3 regions of the Nonomuraea sp. CA-143628 genome follow, and region 2 is predicted to be linked to each of the others. Evidence: riboswitches for the same ligand, from Rfam matches in the RefSeq annotation. Region 2 holds a riboswitch; each other region holds the start of a gene.
What was found. Region 2 has a riboswitch for thiamine pyrophosphate ahead of ACQP2T_RS39730 (FAD-dependent oxidoreductase). Riboswitches for the same ligand answer to the same signal wherever they lie in the genome.

Region 1: it holds a riboswitch for thiamine pyrophosphate, as region 2 does, so the genes downstream of both, ACQP2T_RS40255 (TenA family protein) here and ACQP2T_RS39730 (FAD-dependent oxidoreductase) in region 2, are expected to answer to the same signal.
Region 3: it holds a riboswitch for thiamine pyrophosphate, as region 2 does, so the genes downstream of both, ACQP2T_RS00765 (purine-cytosine permease family protein) here and ACQP2T_RS39730 (FAD-dependent oxidoreductase) in region 2, are expected to answer to the same signal.

The regions. Positions count from the first base shown of each region.
Region 1 is NZ_CP192072.1:8,843,570-8,847,816, reverse strand. Features, by position in the region: gene ACQP2T_RS40265 (hypothetical protein) at 1-109, opposite strand, end outside; gene ACQP2T_RS40260 (winged helix-turn-helix transcriptional regulator) at 423-605, opposite strand; TPP riboswitch at 986-1,081, shown strand; gene ACQP2T_RS40255 (TenA family protein) at 1,227-1,904, shown strand; gene ACQP2T_RS40250 (hypothetical protein) at 2,011-2,625, opposite strand; gene ACQP2T_RS40245 (DUF3043 domain-containing protein) at 2,775-3,359, opposite strand; gene ACQP2T_RS40240 (PspA/IM30 family protein) at 3,537-4,247, shown strand, end outside.
Region 2 is NZ_CP192072.1:8,734,017-8,738,263, forward strand. Features, by position in the region: gene ACQP2T_RS39710 (polyprenyl synthetase family protein) at 1-675, shown strand, start outside; gene thiE (thiamine phosphate synthase) at 802-1,437, opposite strand; gene ACQP2T_RS39720 (Rv2175c family DNA-binding protein) at 1,415-1,789, opposite strand; gene ACQP2T_RS39725 (NAD(P)/FAD-dependent oxidoreductase) at 1,820-2,983, opposite strand; TPP riboswitch at 3,042-3,159, shown strand; gene ACQP2T_RS39730 (FAD-dependent oxidoreductase) at 3,149-4,247, shown strand, end outside.
Region 3 is NZ_CP192072.1:147,620-151,866, reverse strand. Features, by position in the region: gene ACQP2T_RS00775 (PAS domain S-box protein) at 1-531, opposite strand, end outside; gene ACQP2T_RS00770 (methylated-DNA--[protein]-cysteine S-methyltransferase) at 628-1,194, shown strand; gene ACQP2T_RS00765 (purine-cytosine permease family protein) at 1,204-2,547, opposite strand; TPP riboswitch at 2,538-2,650, opposite strand; gene ACQP2T_RS00760 (rhodanese-like domain-containing protein) at 2,676-2,999, opposite strand; gene ACQP2T_RS00755 (winged helix-turn-helix transcriptional regulator) at 2,996-3,430, opposite strand; gene ACQP2T_RS00750 (MFS transporter) at 3,506-4,247, shown strand, end outside.

The DNA of each region.
Region 1 (4,247 bases), 110 kb from region 2:
CGGCGGTTTCGCCGCTGCCACTGCCGCTGCCGCATGAGGTCAGCGTCAGAACCAAGAACGCCGCCGCCATTGCCGGGGCGAGTTTATAGCCGGTACGTAAAATGCGCATGAAAATCCTCCTTGCTGTGAGCCGTGCGGCCACAGGGAGTTGATCCTGGTGATTCGGCGCATGCCGAGAAGAGGCGATGCGGGGCGTTTAGAGCCCGCTCGGATGATACAGGCCGAAGCGCTTCCGGCTTACCCGATGGCCGATACCCGAGGTAGCACTTCCTGACTTCTCAAATGAAACACTGCCAGGCTTCTCAAATGAAACCCTGCGCCGGGCACGGCGCGCATTACGGGCGAGCCAGTCTAAGGCACCAAGAGAGGAATTCAGACCTGGTCCGGGTTCGGCAACGGGCTCAATCGTTCGCTCTGCGGAATCAGTCGATCGTCGCCCGGCGTTCGATATGACGGCGGCCGAACAGCGGCATGCTCTCGACGATCGGCAACGCCGAACGCCCGTATTCCGTCAGCGAATACTCCACCGGCACCGGGGCCTTTCCCGCCGGCTCGCGATTGACCAGACCGTCGGCGGCCGGCTCCCGGAGTTGTTCGGCCGGCACTTCCTGGCGGAGCCACCTGCCGCAGGTCGGCGAAGTGTTCGGGCGATTCGGCGAGCCACTCCAGGATGATGAGCTTCCACTTGCCGCCGATCGTGGCGGTCGTGGCGGAGAGGGACGGCCTTAATGGTCGAGGTGCGGACCCTATCGGGTGAAGGAAGGCCGCCGCGCGGAATTCATCGAATTCTTCGAGGCGCCGGCGATTCCCGCTCGGCACGCGGCCGGAATGAAGGTGCTCGGGTCGTTGGTCGACCGCGAGAATCCCCGGCAAGTTCGGCTGGATGCGTGCCTTCCGCCTCGCTGGGGAACGCGACCGGATGAAGACCGCCCCCTCGCGGGCCCATAGTGGACCGCCGTCCGCGACCATGACCTCTGTTACCCTGATCTGCGACGCGGGGTGCCCGGCAGGTCGGGCTGAGATCACACCCGTAGAACCTGATCTAGTTCGCACTAGCGAAGGGACGTCCGGGTGGCTCCCGTTTCCAAGATCCTCTCCGTTGTCGGCACCGGCTCGAGGGTGGACGGCCAGGGATATCTGAACGGCGCGCCGCGGGCCGCGGGCGTTCTCCAGGCCGGGGGAGACGGCCCCGTCCACCATTTCCACGCACTCTGGTGAGTGAGGGTATGTTCTGCGATGAAATCTGGATGCGCGCGGCCAAGCTGCTCGACGCGATCCGCGACCATCCGTTCAACAACGCGCTCGGGGACGGCGGTCTCGACCGGGAGCGTTTCGCCTTCTATCTCGTTCAGGACAGCCGTTATCTGACGGCGTACGCGAAAACGCTGGCGACGGCGGCGGCGCGGGCGGACGATTCCTCCGACGCCGCGTTCTTCGCTCAGTCCGCCCATACGGCGCTGACGGTCGAACGGGCCCTGCACGGCCGTTATCTCGGCGAATTCGGCCTGGACGCCGAGGAGATGGCGGCCATTCCCACCTCGCCCACCTGCCTGGCGTACGCGTCCTACCTTCAGGCCACCGCGCTCACCGCGCCGCTACCCGTGCTCGCCGCCGCCGTGCTGCCGTGTTTCTGGGTCTACCAGGACGTCGGCACGGCACTGCTGGCGCGTACGGAGGGGCGGCGCGACCATCCGTACCACGCGTGGATCGCCACCTATTCCGACCCCGCCTTCGCCGTCTCCGCCGAACAGGCGAGGGCCATCACCGACCGGCAGGCCGCCCAGTCCGGCCCCGCCATCCGCGAAGCCATGGCGGAGGCGTTCATCCGGGCGACCGAATACGAGTGGATGTTCTGGGACAGCGCGTGGCGCCTCGAAGCCTGGCCCACCCGCCAATGGCTGTGAACGAGCCCCTGCCGCTCGTCGAAAAAATCGAAAGAGGCGCCCGCCCGTGACAGATCGGCGCCCCCACCTGGCGCCGCGACAGCTCTTTCCACTGGTGGCCGTGAACTCACTCCAGGAGGCTCGGCTTCACGGTGAGCACCTGTACGGCGACCGTCTCATAAGGCAGGAACTGAGCGATGATCTTACCGAGGGTCATTTCGGTGGGATCGCTGGTCGGGCTGCGGTCGGCGAGGGAGTAGATCATCGGCCCTTCCTTGGCGGGGCCGGTCGAGGCGGTGCCCGAGACGGTCACGGTGTGGAACGCGTCGGCGGAGCCGCCGATCATGACGATGACGTCGCCCGCCACGGTACGCAGGCCCGCGAGCTCGTCCACCGGCACGCGATCCTTCGACACCGGATCGCACAGAAAGCCCGCCCACGCCTCCGACCCGCCGTCGTACTTGGTCGAGGACCGGTTCCGCATGCCCAGCAGGAACGTCTTCTCGCTGATGTGCCCGGCCCTGAGCAGGGCATAGGGCAGGAGTTCGAAGCACATCAACTGGATGGGCGCCGCGATGTGATCCGGAACTCCCGTGCCGGTACGCCAGGAGCTCCCGCTGCCCCAGGTGATGGCCTCTATCCCCATCAGGCCCTTGACCGCGAGCGCGCACTTCGCCCCGGTCGTCCCGCGGCTGTCCGACGACGATGTGGAGCCGGTGCTCTCGGGCGGACGATCTGTCATGCGCGACAGTCTGACTCCGCCACGAGGGGCTGAACACCCCGCGAGCGTGTCCACATCCGGCCTTGGGCGGCCGACGCCCGCGGTCACCCGAGGAGTGCCGCGCTGGGAGAAGCAGGAGCGAAACGGCGCGAAAGCCGCAGTGAACCGCGTTACTTCTTGGGCGGCACCGGCTTGCCGCCCGGCAGGACCGTGGGCGGCGGGAAGCGCAGCTTGCGGATCTGCAGGGCCCGCATCGCGGCGTAGAAGCCGACGCCGCGCAGGTTCTCCTTGGGATACTTCTCCGCCACCAGCTTCTTGATCCGCCAGGCCACGAAGATCGAGGTGAAGAGCACACCGATCATCATGATCGGCCAGCCGATCGTGATCACGTAGCCGAGCACCAGCGGACGGATGTCGGCCGGCCACGGGATCCACGTCGCCAGCAGGATCACCAGCGAGAACGGCAGGAAGTATTGGCTCGGCAGCCGCCGCGAGTCGACCCAGTCGCGCGCGAACTTGCGCGCCGGGCCCTTGTCGCGGGCCGGGAAATAGCGTTCGTCGCCCGCGAGCATGCCCTTGCGGGCCCGCTCGCGCTCGACGGTCTGCTTGGCGCGGGCCTGTCGATAGGCCTCTTTGCGGTCCTTGGGCGCGGTGACCGGCTGGCGCCGTCTGCCTTCCGCGTCCCGGCGCTTGGGTGTGGGACGACCCTTGCCCTGGGGCTTAGGATCGTCAATGGGGACGGGGGTGTCGTCCACGGAGGTTTGGGAACGGCGTCGCAACACGACGTCAACCCTACCTGGATGGCAACTTAGTGACGCCCCCGTGCGTTATGCGTAGGGTAATCCCAAGGCGGCTGCGCTGCACTGGGTGAACACCAGCACGACCTAAGAAGGGGACGGCCGACGCGCATGAGCGTGATGAAGAGACTTTCGATGATCTTCAAGTCCAAGGCCAACAAGGCCCTGGACAAAATGGAGGATCCGCGCGAGACCCTCGACTATTCCTACCAGCGGCAACTGGAGTTGCTGCAGAAGGTACGCCGGGGCGTGGCAGACGTCGCCACCTCGCGCAAGCGGGTGGAATTGCAGGTCAACGGCCTCGAACAGCAGGCCAGGCGTTATGAGGAGCAGGGCCGCAAGGCGCTGTCCGTCGGGCGCGAGGACCTGGCCCGCGAGGCCCTCCAGCGCCGGTCCAATCTGCAGTCGCAGATGGCCGACCTGAAGATCCAGCATGAGAACCTGCAGGCCGAGGAGGAGAAGCTGACCACGGCTTCCCAGCGGCTGCAGGCAAAGGTCGACTCCTTCCGTACGAAGAAGGAGACGATCAAGGCCACCTACACCGCGGCCGAGGCGCAGACGCGCATCAACGAGGCCTTCTCCGGCATCTCCGAGGAGATGGGCGACGTCGGTCTCGCGATCCAGCGCGCCGAGGACAAGACCGCGCAGATGCAGGCCCGCGCCGGTGCCATCGACGAGCTGCTCGCCAGCGGCGCGCTCGATGACTACAGCGGCACGCGCGGCGACGACATCCAGGCCGAGCTCGACCGTATGGGCGGCGGCATGGACGTGGAGCTGGAACTGGCCAGGATGAAGGCCGAGCTCGGCCAGGGTCCGGCGCCCAAGAGCGCCATCGAGCCGGGCCAG
Region 2 (4,247 bases):
CTGCTGGGCAATCTGCTGCTGATCTGGTCCGGCGAGATGTGGCGCAGCAGCGGTCTGCCGCCCGAGTCCCTGGCGGCGGCCCAGCCGGTGCACGACCACATGCGCACCGAGCTGATGTGTGGCCAATATCTCGACCTGCTGGAGCAGGCGCACGGCGAGAACACCTTCGAGTCCGCCCTGCGCGTCGCCCTCTACAAGAGCGGCAAATACTCCGTCGAACAACCGCTCCGACTCGGCCTGGCGCTCGCCGCCGGCCGCCTGGAGCCGTGGATGGACGAGCTCTGCATGGAGTACGGCCGGCGGGTCGGCATCGCCTTCCAGCTGCGCGACGACATCCTGGGCGTGTTCGGCGACCCGGCGCAGACCGGCAAACCGGCGGGCGACGACCTGCGTGAGGGCAAGCGGACGATGCTCGTCGCCCGGACGCTGGCCGCGGCCGCACCCGGCGACGCCGAGACCGTGCGCGCCCTGCTCGGCGACCCCGGTCTCGACGAGGACGGGGTGGCCGCGCTGCGGGGCATCATCGAGGGCACCGGGGCGCTGCGCCAGTGCGAGGACATGATCGGCGACTACCTCGGTGAGGCGCTGACGTTCCTCGGCAAGGCGCCGATCACACCGGAGGCACGCGCGGCCCTGTCGGAGCTGGCGGTGGCCGCCACCTCACGCACCACCTGAGCCACCACACGCACAACCAGTCACTCTCAGGCACGCCTGAGGGACCGCACACGCACACCCTGAGCGGCTACGTGACGACCCGCCGCCTCACGTACAAGCTGAGTGCGGCGGGCGCCCGCGCGTCTGTCAACCGGCCAGGCGCTTGGCGAACTCCGCTGCCGCGGCGCCCGGGTCATCGGCCTCCGTGATGGCGCGTACCACCACAACCCGTTCGACCCCGTACGACCTGACCTGATCGAGATTGCCCAGGTCGATGCCGCCGATGCCGAACCACGGCCGCCCGCTGCCGAGCGACGCCGCGTGCCGGAGCAGCGACGGCCCCGGCGCGTGGCGGCCCGGCTTGGTCGGCGTCGGCCAGACGGGACCGCAGCAGAAGTAGTCGACGCCCTCCTCCACGGCCGCGGCGGACGCCTCGGCGACGGAGTGGGTGGACCGTCCGATGAGGATGTCGTCGCCGAGTATCTCTCGCGCGACCTTCACCGGAAGATCGTCCTGCCCCAGGTGGAGCACGTCGGGCCGGGCGGCGTAGGCGATGTCGGCCCGGTCGTTGACCGCCAGCAGCCGGCCGTGCCGGTCGCAGGCGTCGCGGAAGACCTCGAGGAGCGCGAGCTCTTCGCGCGCCTCCAGCCCCTTCTCCCGCAACTGGACGATGTCCACGCCCGCGGCCAGCACCGCGTCGAGGAAGTCGGCCAGGTCACCGCGTTCGCGACGGCCGTCCGTGCAGAGGTAGAGGCGGGCGTCAGAAAGCGAGGGCTTGGGCACGCCGCTTGACCTCGGTATGGCGACCGGCCCTGATGGCGTCGACGGGCGAGCCGGGCAGGGAGTCGTCGGGAGTGAAGAGCCAGCGGAGCGACTCGATGTCGTCGTAACCGGAGTCGCGCAGCACGGAGAGTGTGCCGGGCAGACCCTTCATCACGTCCTTTCCGTCAAGGAACACCGCGGGCACTTGTGGCCCACCACCACCCCGGCGCACACCGAGCAGTTTGCGGTCCTTGAGGAGTTGCTTGGCCCGCCCTATCGAAAGGTCTAGGCGCGCGGCCACTTCGGGGAGAGTGAGCCACTCGGCGACGAGCTGGTCGGTCTCCCGGTCGATCTGCGCAACAGAAAGCGTCACGAAACCACAACTACCACATGGCGTGCTTGCTCAAACAACACAGTCCCGTAGGGAGAGGTCGGGATCTACCAGGCGTTCGGCGTCCACGCGGTGTCCGGCTTCGATGATTCTGCGGCCCTGCACGAGGTCTCGGGGCCGATCCACGGCGAGTACGGCGGCCAGGGTGTCGTCCGAGGTGAGCCAGCAGGCCGACCATTTTCCGCCGAGTTCGCCCCGGTAGAGGAGGCGGTCTCCGGCCGGGTGGTGGCCCGCGTACTGGACCATGTGGCCGAACTGCTCGGACCAGAAATAAGGCACCGGGTCATAGGCGGCCTCCACGCCCAGCAGCGTGGCGGCGGCCACCTCGGGTGAGTTGAGCGCGGCGTCCCAGTGCTCGACCCTCAGCCTGGTCTCGAACCGGCGCGACCACCAGGCGGCGCAGTCGCCCACGGCCACGACGTTCGGCAGGGAGGTGGCGAGGTGTTCGTCGGTGACGACGCCGTTGTCCAGGTCGATGCCGGAGCCCGCGAGCCAGCCGACGGTCGGGCGCACGCCGACGCCGGTGACGACCACGTGCGCCTCGATGAGGCTTCCGTCCGCGAGCGTGACGCCGCCGTCGTCCACGGAGCCGACCAGGGTGTTCAGCCGCAGGTCGATGCCCTCGTACCAGCCCTGGGTGCGGGCGCCGATCTCGGGGCCGACCGCCTGGGCGAGCGGGGTGGGGCCCGCCTCGATCACGGTCACCTCGCAGCCGGCCCGGCGGGCGGCGGTGGCCACCTCGGCGCCGATCCAGCCGGCGCCGATGATCACCACGTGGGCGCCCTTGACGAGCCGGGCGCGCAGCTCCAGCGCGTCGTCGAGGGTACGCAGCACGTGCTGACGGCCGTCACCGGGCAGCGTGATCGGCTCGGCTCCGGTGGCGATCACCAGGCCGTCGTAGCCGAGCTCGCCCTCGGTGGTCTCGACGACGCCGGGACGCAGCGCCTTGGCCGAGACGCCCGGCCAGAAGTCCACCTCCAGCACGGCGAGGTCGGCGTCGACGAAGCTGGAGTCACTGCTGCCGGACAGGACCGCCTTCGACAAGGGTGGCCGGTCGTACGGCCGGTGCCGCTCTTGCCCGATCAGCGTGATCCTGCCGTCGAACCCTTTCGCGCGCAGCGCCTCGACACTCCGTACACCGGCCAGACCGGCGCCTGCCACCACCACATGATTCACGTTCAAGACCATAACGGGGCCTGTGCCGGGACGTCGCGCCGAGGCCGTAGGGTGGAGGCGTAAGACGCGCGGGAGTCCGGCCGTTTACCGGGCTGAGAGGAAGGCTGCACCGGGCCTTCGACCGCAAGACACCTGATCCGGATCATGCCGGCGAAGGGAGCGGACGTGGACATCGTCGTAGGCGGCGGGATCATCGGGCTGTCCATCGCCTGGCGCCTGTCCCGCTCGGGGCGGCCGGTCACCGTGGTCGACCCGGCACCGGCCTCTGGGGCCTCGCACGCGGCGGCGGGCATGCTGGCGCCGGTGAGCGAGGTCACCTACACGGAGGAGCCGCTGCTCCGGCTGGGCCTCGCCGCACTGCGCCGCTGGCCGTCCTTCGCCACCGAACTCGCCACCGACGCCGGCCTCGTTGCCGGTACGGAACCCGCCGCCAACCTCCCTCAGCTCGATGCCGGTACGGGACCCGCCGCCAACCTCCCTCAGCTCGATGCCGGTACGGGATTCGCCGCCTCCGACGTCGGCCTCCATGCTGCTACGGGACCCGCCGCGACCCGCCTCGACGAGATCGGAGCGTCTGAGCTTGACGGGGCCGGACCGTCTGAAGCGGCCGTTAGCGGGCTCAGCGAGGCCGCGCGGGCCGGGCTGGACTTCCGGGCCGACGGGACGCTGGCCGTGGCGTTCGGGGCCGACGATCTGGCGGCCCTCGGTGAGCTGGCCGCGTTCATGGAGAAGCTGGGGCTGCCGGTCGAGCGGCTCACCGGGCGCGAGTGCCGTCGGCTGGAGCCCATGCTGGCGCCCTCCGTACGCGGTGGGCTACTGGCCCGTGGCGACGCCTGGGTGGATCCGCGCCGCGTCACCACCGCCCTCCTGGCCGCGCTCGACCGCCTGGGCGTCCCAATCGTCCGGGCTCGCGTCAGCGAACTGCTCCAGGACGGCGACAAGGTGGTGGGCGTACGCCTCGCACCCCCGGACCGGCCGACCACCCCGAACCGGAGGCCCGCCCCGGACTGGACGGCAGCGCCGGACCGGAGACCCACCCTGAACCAAACACCCGCCCCGAACCAGGCGGCCACCCCGAACCAGACGGCCACCCAAGACGGAACGGCCACCCTGAACCAGACGGCCACCCAAGACAAGGGCCTCCCGCAGGCAGACTTCCCCGACGAGATCCGGGGCGAGCGGGTCGTGCTGGCGGCCGGGGCGTGGAGCGCCGGGCTGGTCGATGTCCCGGTACGCCCGGTCAAGGGGCAGATCATGCGGCTGC
Region 3 (4,247 bases), 5.2 Mb from region 2:
GATGAGCACGAAGCCGCCCGCGTCGGCCCCGGTCAGCTCGGTCAGGCTGGCCGCGATGCGGTCGAGCACCGTGGACAGCTCCAGCTCGGCGTTGATGTCGCCGACCACGTCGGTGAGCCGGCGCACCAGCCTGGCCCGCCGCGCCATACGGTTCCTGGCGGCCTCGTCGGCCTCGGTCAGATGGTGCACGAAGACGTAGCCCGCCACGGCGCTGCCCGTGAGCAGCGCGCTCGTGTCGACCCTCAGGTCGAGCACGGTGCCGTCCCTGCGCAACCGCTTGGTACGCAGCGACACCTGGCCGCCCGTACGCACCCGTTCGAGCACCGCGTTGTGCTCCGCTGTCAGCTCCCCCGGCACGATCGGCGCCCTGCGGCCCAGCATCTCCTCGGCCGACCAGCCGAAGAGCCGCTCGGCCGCTCGGTTCCAGACGAGTACGGTCTGGTCCCTGTCGAGCGCGACCACGGCGTTGGGCGAGCTGGCGAGCACCGCGCGAGCGATCTCATCGTCACTGCCTGCTCTGTCGTCACCCACACCTCCATAGTGCCTGTGGCGTGCGGCGTTCGTCGGGCGATCCGTCCGATACGCTGCGGGCACGGCCTTTCAGGGCGGCGGAAGAGGGTGGCGGGTATGTCCAGTGGAGACCTCGATGCCCTGCTGCGGGTGACTTCCGCCACCTATCGCGGCGAGGTGCCGCCCGATGTGGCGTTCGGCACCTATGACGGCGCGGTCGGCCGGCTGGTGCTGGCGGTGAGCGGCAAAGGCATCGTGGCGTGCAGCTTCGAGTCGAAGGACACCGTCTTCGAGTTGGTCGTCCGGCATGTGGGCGCGTTCGTCGGGCCCGACCCCGGGCGGCTCGACCCGGTGCGCAGGGAGCTCGACGCCTACTTCTCCGGGCGCCTGCGGGCCTTCGCCACGCCGGTGGACCTGTCCATCGCCACGACGTTCGCCCGTACGGTGCTGCAGAAGACCATGGCCGTGCCCTACGGCGAGACGGCGACCCTCGACGAGATCGGCGAGAGCATCGGCCGCCCGCGCGCACTGCGCGCGGTCGGCAACGCGCTCAACGCCAACCCCGTCTGCGTGGTCGTGCCGTGCCACCGGATCGTGCCGGGCGACGGCGAGCTCGGCGACTACGCGGGCGGCCAGGCCGCCAAGCGTCATCTCCTCAACATCGAAAAGCGCTCAAGGGCCTGAGGTACGTACTCAGCGACGCGTGATCGACGCGCGCCTGGTCGCCCAGCCGATCGCCAGCGTCACCAGAGCCGCCACCAGAGCCGCGCCCAGGGCCCCGTTCATCCACAGCTGCCTGGTGAACCCGATCGCCTCGCGTACGGCCGCCCAGAGGCCGTCCCACTGCGCGACCGTGGGCGTGGAGGTGGTCAGCCAGTAGGCCACGAAGCCGAGCGCCCAGGGCACCAGCATGGACCAGCGGGCGGGCGCGTCCTCGTCGGTGTTCCACCCCGAGGATCCGCCGAGCAGGAAGTAGTCGACCGCCAGCACCGCGAACATCGGCACGAACACCGCCCCGATCACTCCCAGGAACGCCCCGTAGGAGTTCACGTCGACCACCAGCGCGATGGCGGTGGTCAGCACGCCGATGGCGATCGAGAAGACCCGCCGGTCGACGCGCGGCATGAGGTTCTGCAGGGACATGGTCGTGGAGTAGACGTTCGCGAACGACTGGTCGGCCTCCCGCAACACCAGGATCGCGAAGAACAGCGCGCCCAGCGGCACCGCGACGAACGCCCCGAACACGGCCGTGCCGTCGGCGGCCACCGCGGCGGACCCGGCGATGGCCACCGCGTAGACGCCCAGCCCCAGGCAGGCGACCTGCGCCAGCGTGTAGCCGCCGACCACGCCCGCGAAGGCCGCCCGGCTCGACCTGGAGTGCCGGGCGAAGTCGGCGGCGATCGGCACCCACGAGACCGACAGCGCGATGACGTAGTCGACCGCGGGCGCGAACGCCGTCCACGACCCGCCGCCCTGCGCCGGAGCCTTGGACAGGAACGCCACCGCGAACCAGACCAGCGAGATGATCACTCCGATGGTGACGTAGCGCCGAAGCAGCCGGACCGACCCGAGCGGCCAGATGGTCAGCGACGTGGTCAGCGCCCCCGCCACCACCACCCACACCTGGTACGGCACCACGGCGCCGAAGATGGCCATCGCGCCCTTGGCGATCACCCACAGCTCGAAGGCGCCCCACCCGATCATCTGGACGATGTTGAGCACGGTCGGGATGTAGGACAGCCGCGCCCCGAACAACCCGCGCAGCAGCACCATCGCCGGCCGCCCGGTCTGCGTGCCCGGGATGGCCGACAGCCCCACCATGGCCGTGCCGACCAGGCTGCCGACGAGCGCGGCGAGCAGGGCGGCGGTCAGGCTGAGCGGGCTGCCGCCGAGCGGGTCGAGCAGGAACAGCGCGCCGCTGAACCCCAGCAGGCTGACGGCCAGGTTCGCCCACAGGGCCCCCTGGTCGAGCAGCCCGAGCGTCTTGGGGGGCGTCCCTTCGAGGGTCAGCGGGACTTCGTCGACGACATGCGTCATCTCACACTCCCTACGCCGGCATTACCCGGACAGGTTCATGCGGTCGGCGACAGGTCAGTCGCCCTCTCAGCCCGGTGCACCCCGAGCTCCCGCGGTTTGTGTAGTTGTCGAGCGGATTATGCCATCCGTCAGGCGACGAACGGCGGGCGCCCCGTCTCGCTGACCATCGGGCGGCGCGCGCCCGCCCACGACTGCATGCCGCCGTCGACGTTGACCGCCTCGCGCCCGAGCTGGTTGAGCCAGGCCGCGACCTGGAACGACCGGCCGCCGACCCGGCAGACCACGTAGACGGTCCGGTCGCCCGGCACCTCCTCGACCCGCCCCTGGATCTGCGTCATCGGGATGTGCACCGCCTCGGGGGCGTGCCCGGCCATCCATTCGTCCTGTTCACGCACGTCGAGCAGGTAGGCGTCGGCGGGAACGTCGCCGGCCGAGATCTCTGGAACCGTCATGCCTCCATCATCTCGCGTCGCTGGTCGTAGGCGGCACGGGCCGTGGCGATCTCCTGCCGGTGCTCCTCGGTCCAGGTGACCAGGCTCTTGATCGTCTGGTGCAGCGTCCGGCCGAGCGGCGTGAGCGCGTAGTCGACCCGTGGCGGCACGACGGGGTGGACCGTACGGCTGACCAGGCCGTCGCGCTCCAGGTGGCGCAGGGTCACGCTGAGCATCCGCTGGCTGACCCCGTCGATCTCGCGGCGCAGCTGGGTGAAGCGCAGGCTCTGGCAGTCGAGCAGCGCGATGACCAGCAGCGACCACTTGTCGGCGACGCGGTCGAGTATCTGCCGGACCTCGCAGTCCTCCCTGGTGTCCCACTGCCACACGTCGTAGTCGTCGTCCACGGTGCTCTCGCAGTAACCGGGTGACTTAGAAGTGCCGTCTTCCATGACATTTCATACTGCCGGATGATTTGGACGGTTACCAGAGATAACCGAATGCCGATAAGTAACCGGGAGTCGACCATGTCCAAACGCGCTTGGGGCATGTTGATCGTGCTGTGCGGGGCCATCTTCATCGAGGGCACCGACGTGGCCATGCTGAACGTGGCCCTGCCGTCGATCAGGGCCGATCTGGGGCTGTCCACGGGCATGCTGAGCGGGGTGGTGAGCGCCTACGTCCTGGGCTGTGGCGGTTTCATCCTGCTCGGCGGCCGGGCGGCCGACCTGCTGGGCAGGCGCAGGATGTTCCTGCTCTGGCTCGGCGTGTTCGTGGTGTTCTCCGGGCTGGGCGGGTTCGCGACCGAGGGGTGGGTGCTGCTGGTCGCCAGGTTCCTCACCGGGGTCGCGGCCGCCTTCATGATGCCCGCCGGGCTGTCGCTGATCACCACGAGCTTCCCCGAGGGCAGGCAGCGCAACCGCGCGCTGCTGGTGTACGCGGGGACGGGGGCCGCCGGGTTCGCGCTCGGGCTGGTGATCGGTGGTCTGCTGAGCTCGATCGGCTGGCGCTGGGTCTTCTTCGCGCCCGTCCTCTTCTCGCTGGCGATCCTGATCGCCGCCGTCCCACTGCTGAAGGAGCAGCCGACGCCCCGGCCCACCGGCGGCGTCGACCTGGCCGGAGCCGCGACCATCACCGGCGCGATGACCCTGCTGGTCTACGGCCTGGTACGACTGGAGCACCCCGCCGACGGCCCGGCCTGGACCATCGGCGCATTCGCGGGCGGAGCGGCGCTGCTGGCGGCCTTCGTGGCGATCGAGCGGCGGTCGG